Methylicorpusculum oleiharenae: one gene and its partner. The protein of the gene in region 1 interacts with the protein of each later gene in a pairwise test. Links are inferred from orthologs where the notes say so. Each region holds a gene or a part of one and is shown on either strand. Other genes may lie near its edges.

Region 1 (3,132 bases):
GAAATTAAATCAAGTTTTCTCGGCGAACAACAGATCGACCCGGCCACCCTCATCACTTTCCCCAAAGGCATCCCCGGTTTCGAAAACCAGACAAGATTCAAACTCTTTCATCAGGAACAAAACCCCATCATTTACTGGTTGCAATCCATTGATGACGAAAATTTGACGTTCTCTGTCGCAAACCCGGCCAATTTCAATATCAGCTACAGTTTCGTTATTAGCGACGAAGAGCAGGCTTTGCTAAAACTGGAAAACATGGACGATTTAATTATCCTGATTCTCTTGCATACCGGAGCGGATGCTCAAGAAGCCGGAAAACCGGCAATAAGAGGCTCCATCAAATCGCCTTTGCTTATCAACAGCGCCGAAAGAGTTGCTATTCAAAAAAACTTGTCAGAAATTGAACAGTCCATCACCGTGTTCGAAAAAAATGAAATGGCAAACGCTGGTGAGCTATAAGAACAAAGGGATAGACCATTGCCTCCACCGTGTTTCCAACCCCTGAAATCAGGTGGAAACACGCAGAAGACAAGCTCTGATCAACCCGTGAAACTTTCGCTATCAGTGACTTATCAAGCCAATGGTAGAAAAGGATGGCGCGATTAAAGTAATGAAGTTTTAATGAATGAGTTAAAAACCCGAGAACCGCTCAAATTGACGCGCATCAAGCCGCTTGGACGGGAATCGCGTTACCGGTTCGAATGATTTCATTTTTATCATTGAAATAAACCAGTGTTGGCTTGAATGCAGCCAACTCCTGCTGATCCAAAATCGCGTACGCACACACAATGATCAGATCGCCCGGACAAGCCAGACGAGCAGCAGCACCATTCACAGAGAAAATGCCGGAACCTGCCTCAGCGCGAATAGCATAAGTCGTAAAGCGCTGGCCATTATTGATATTGTAAATTTGAATTTGTTCGTATTCTCTGATACCCGCATAATCCAAAATTTTACTGTCTATAGCACAGGAACCCTCATAACCCAGCTCCGAAAAAGTAACTGTAGCCCTGTGCAATTTGGCTTTTAGCATTGTTGTTTGCATAATCGAACAAATAAATTTTAAATAAACCGTAAATTATTCCCGAATAAGTGATCGCCTACAACAAAAAACTCATATCGGCTTATCACTCTTAACAGACAACATCACATACCCACTCTCAATTAATGACGAGCATACCTTGAAAATCTCAAATTATCAATTAACCGTGTTTTATCCAGTTTTGCCGCCGCCAGCAAAACTAATTCAACATCTTGTTCAGATGCCGGTTCAAGATCATAGGTTCGGCAAAAACTCACATAGTCCGGCTCAAATCCAAAGGACTTTAGCGTAGCCATGGCTTCCCTCTGTATTTCACCCAACTGACTGTCGGGTTGTTGCGCTTTATCTCGGGCGGAACACAATAGTCGGTATAACTCCGGAGCACATGTTCTTTGTTCTGCAGAAAGATAATTGTTTCGCGAACTCATAGCCAGGCCATCTGGCTCTCTGACGGTTGCGACACTTCTTATCTCGACATCAAAATTCAAATCACGAACCATCCGCCGGATAATTGTTAATTGCTGGAAATCTTTTTCCCCAAAAAAAGCGATATCCGGCTGGACAATATTAAACAGCTTGGCAACAACGGTAGCTACACCCGAAAAATGCCCAGGCCTTGAAACACCACAATGCAAAGTGGACAGCTTATCTATTGCAATAGAAGTAGCATGGTCCTTGGCATACATCGCCTCAGGTCTGGGCAAAAACAGCACATCGACCGAACAAGAAGCCAAGGCTTTTGCATCATCGGCTTCGGTACGCGGATAACTGGCAAAATCTTCTCCCGGACCAAACTGAGATGGATTGACAAAAATACTGACTATGACTCTTTCAGCAGCTTTACTCGCCTCGTCTACCAGCTTTAAATGTCCTGCATGAAGATTGCCCATAGTAGGCACAAAAGCGATTCTATCTCCTTCACGCCGCCATTTTTTTACCAGAGGTCTTAGTTCAGCAATCGATGAGACGGTTAGCATAACACCCTAATAACTGTGTTCAATTGTTGGAAACCGGGCTTCTTTAACTGCAATATGATAATTATGAATAGCTTCTTCAATAGAAGTAGCCCCTTCCATAAAATCTTTGGAGAACTTCGGTCTTCTGCCGGAACCGATATTCAAAATATCATAAAGCACCAAAACCTGACCATCACAGTCAATGCCTGCGCCTATTCCGATCACCGGAATGCTCAGTTGCTGGCTAATGGTTTGCGCAAGACTGGCCGGCACGCACTCCAGTATCAACAGACCGGCTCCGGCTTTTTCCAATGATACCGCATCCGAAATGATACGCTCGGCATCAGGCAACTCGCGTCCCTGAACTTTATACCCGCCCAGGCAATTAATAAACTGCGGCAACAAGCCCAGATGTCCGCACACAGGCACGCCATTACCAACGAGAAAACCGACCACATCCGGCCGGGCACCTTCCAGCTTGATCATATTTGCGCCGCCGCCTTGAATCAGTCGTGCGGCATTTTCCGCAGCAGCCAAGAGGCTGGTATAACTCATAAAAGGCAAATCGGCTACCACCAGCGCCCGGTTACAGCCTCTTGAGACGCATGCGGTGTGATAAATCATATCATCCATCGTAACCGGCAATGTAGTAGCGTGTCCCTGAAAAACCATGCCCAGTGAATCGCCGACAAGAATGACTTCTATGCCTGCTTTATCCAAAACAGTACTGAAACTGGCATCATACGCAGTCAGACAACTGATTTTTTCGCCACGGTTTTTCAAAGCCTGTAAATCATTGACAGACAATCGTTTCTTTTCGGACACTCGGGAAGTATAGGGTTTCATGAAGAAAGCTGCTGCAAACCCGCTTGAGGACAATGCTCAAGCAATGCAGTTAAAGGACCATAACCGGGAACAACCAGATCCGGAGCTATTTCATACAAAGGATAAAGTACAAAAGCCCGGTCTGGCAGGCCACTATGAGGCAGGGTCAACACCGGATCAGCCAATTGTATCTGGTCATAGATCAAAAGATCGAGATCCAGTGTTCTAGCCCCCCACCGCAGTCCGGTTCGGACGCGTCCCTGTTCATTCTCAATTGCTTGAAGGCAGCGCAGCAGTTCAAACGGCTCC
Region 2 (3,022 bases), 1.5 Mb from region 1 along the record:
AAGGCATCTTTATTGGATAAGGGACCTTGACGATCCAGTGTGGTTTTGTCGATAACGAAGGCAGACCCCGGTATGTGCTCCAGCTGCGTAGGCGCTTCACCGATAATTTCCAGGCTGGGCAATTGCAGGGCCGGTGGCGCATCGTCGAACCTTTCTGCCATGGCTGCCGGTATATTCAGGGCAGTCAATACCGCAACAGTAATCAAGGCCTGTTTTTTACGGGCAAAGACAGGTTCACAAGGCGAGCCAAGGTTATTTCCGGTGTGTAATAAACTCGTATTGCTATCGGGTTTGTTTAAGGACATGGTTATACGCTCATTAGCCATTTATATAAGAAGCGAACTATTCTAGTGAGCATTTTTCATGATCCCTATAGGAAAAAATCCCTTATGTAAGCGCGGCGGTCTTAGCTCGATAAGTGTTATGTTCGATAAAAAAAATTTATGGCAGGGCAGATATCGTTAAAAGAACGTTACCAGGTAGCTTGTTTTGACCTGTTGAAATACTTATAAACCGCCACATTGCTAGGGTTTAACTTATCGATATCTTGATAAATTTGTGAATATTAGGGATTACTAATAATATTGCGATACATTTGCGCAAATGTGAGCGTAAAATGTCAATTCAGTACTCACAACAAGGGGAAAATCATGAAAAAAATTAATTTGGCTGCAATTCTGCTGGTTTTGTCGGCTTTTACAGGGATAGTCAGTGCCGAAGTTGCCTTTCAGTCCAATCAAGATGTTCAAGGAGCCTGGAAGCTTGAATACACTAAAAAAACAGCCAGCTCTACAGAAAAAATCCCAAGGGAAGACTCATGGGCATTCAGTGGCGATAAAGTCACAATTACTCATATTCCCAGAGAAGGTATCTATTACGATCAAACGCCCGTCAACTATTTAGTTGAAGACGGAAAATTAAAAATATCTCTTTTGGGCCGGTCTGATAAATTTGATACTTTTTCTCTGGTTGAAAAAGACGATAAAAGCATGACGTTAAAAGGTAAATACGGCGATATTTATCATTTTATAAAAAAATAAAGGCACTTCTATTCTAAATATAGAGCTCGCTAAGTGAGCAAAACCCGCAGTGAAAGGCCGAGACCTTTTGCTGCGGGCAATCTTTCGTTTTTAGCCAGTCTGTACTTACTGATATTTTTGTTAAAACGCTTGACGAAAGGTCTGATTAAGTTAGAATACGCCCTCTTTTGCGGAGCGGTAGTTCAGTTGGTTAGAATACCGGCCTGTCACGCCGGGGGTCGCGGGTTCGAGCCCCGTCCGCTCCGCCAAAGTATTTCTGCAATCATGCGGAAAATCTGCATTTCGAATGTTCACTCCTTTTTGCTTAAATCCTGCTCCAAATCATCTTGATAATACCCGTCAACATCATGTCGTCGTTTTTTATGCGGGTAGACATTTCTTCATAAGAAAACCAGGCACCGGTTTCAATTTCATCGGTGTTTAAACAAAACGGGCCGTTTGCTACGCCCTGATAAACCTGAATAAATTCCTTGCCGGTAACCGCTGCAGCAGGAATTTTAAATAAAAATTCAAGAGGGCAGTCAATCAGCCCTAACTCTTCCTGAAGTTCCCGATAAGCACATTGCTCATACGTTTCGCCTGCATCAACATGTCCTGCAGCTGAACTATCCCAAAGTCCCGGATTGATATCCTTTGACAGTGATCGTTTCTGTAAAAAAAGGGAATGATCATCATTAAACAGCAGGATATGAACGGCCCGATGTTTTAATCCCGCAGCATGGATGCGTTGTCTTGAATCTATTCCCATTATTTGGTCATTATCATCGACCACATTAAGCCATTCTGTTAGCATTCTAATCCAGAGATATTGTTTATAATCAGACGCTAAATTATAAGCCACTAGTGACTTGCTTAAGCTAGAAATGTGGGGCTAAGACAGGGAAGTAAAGTGGAAGGAGCCGATTTTTGTGATTACAACCGCCTAAACTCAATGATAAATCATTGAATAAAGGCGGTTATCACTATCTCCGAGCAACAGTGTATCAGTGTGAATTAAATTTCAAATAGGCGATTAGGTTTATAAAATATAAACCTATTGTTTATATTAGGGTTGCCATGGATAAATTAAATAACATCAGGGTTTTTTGCCGGATTGTCGAACTGGGTACTTTTGTTGCCGTTGCCAGAGAGATCAATGTATCGGCGATGATGGTGAGTAAATACATTGCGCAGTTGGAAGAGTCTCTGGGCGTTGCTTTGTTAAACAGAACTACGCGCCGTATCAGTCTGACCGAAGCCGGTGAAAGTTACTACGCCCGCAGTAAACCCTTGTTAGAGGAATTGGCGGAACTGGATGAGGATATTTCTGAATTAGGCAAAAATGTCAAAGGCATATTGAAAGTGACTGCGCCCATCGATTTTGGCGGGATTTATGTGGTGCCGGCCATTGAGGCTTATCAAAACCAGCATCCGAACGTGAAAATCATGATGTCTTTACAGAACAGCCATATCAATCTGAGCGAGGGAATTTATGATGTTTCAATTGTTGTTTCCAATTCGGTTGATCTGGGGGTCGTTGCGCGAAAAATTGCCGAAACCAAGTTATGCACTTATGCATCACCGGCTTATATTGCCAAATACGGCGAGCCGCGCGATATCGATGAATTGAATCAGCACTTGTGCCTGCATTATATCGATACGCCCCATGAAGATTTTTGGGTTTTTAATGTGGCCGGTGAAGAGAAAAAACTTAGAACAACCTGGCATTTTGCCTCCAATAACGGGAGAGCGCTTTGTCAGGCGGCATCTTTGGGTATGGGAATTACTCAGGCACCGGAATTATCGGTGGCTAATTATCTGGAACAAGGCCGATTGGTCGAAATTCTGCAGGATTTCCGGATACCGGCGCTGTCTATTTACGCGACCTACATGCAAAGACGGTTTATTCCGGCCAAAATAACCACTTTTGTAAATTTTATGAGTCATTTTTTTGATAAACAAAATTTTGAGAGTATTCATAAATTTTAGTAAAAGTAGGATCT

What was found. Proteins that work in one complex are often made in the same cells at the same time.
Region 2: the proteins of panC (region 1) and GO003_RS00975 interact in binary tests that used the Escherichia coli proteins (3 or more experiments, as listed by UniProt). The link is inferred for Methylicorpusculum oleiharenae from one-to-one orthologs.

Annotation. Positions count from the first base shown.
Region 1 is NZ_WUTY02000001.1:1,704,226-1,707,357, reverse strand. The notes cover bases 93-3,051. They hold panC (pantoate--beta-alanine ligase), read right to left. Parts: upstream 2,020-3,051; coding sequence 1,165-2,019; downstream 93-1,164. Other genes in these bases: folK (2-amino-4-hydroxy-6-hydroxymethyldihydropteridine diphosphokinase), read right to left, coding at 2,841-3,051; panB (3-methyl-2-oxobutanoate hydroxymethyltransferase), read right to left, coding at 2,026-2,844; panD (aspartate 1-decarboxylase), read right to left, coding at 665-1,045; fliW (flagellar assembly protein FliW), read left to right, coding at 93-459. Outside these bases: more of fliW, read left to right, coding at 1-92; more of folK, read right to left, coding at 3,052-3,132. UniProt on the Escherichia coli protein: Catalyzes the condensation of pantoate with beta-alanine in an ATP-dependent reaction via a pantoyl-adenylate intermediate.
Region 2 is NZ_WUTY02000001.1:195,157-198,178, reverse strand. The notes cover bases 90-2,938. They hold GO003_RS00975 (NUDIX hydrolase), read right to left. Parts: upstream 1,834-2,938; coding sequence 1,345-1,833; downstream 90-1,344. Other genes in these bases: GO003_RS00970 (LysR family transcriptional regulator), read left to right, coding at 2,097-2,938; GO003_RS00985 (hypothetical protein), read left to right, coding at 651-1,040; GO003_RS00990 (TonB-dependent receptor family protein), read right to left, coding at 90-305. Also shown: more of GO003_RS00990, read right to left, coding at 1-89; more of GO003_RS00970, read left to right, coding at 2,939-3,008.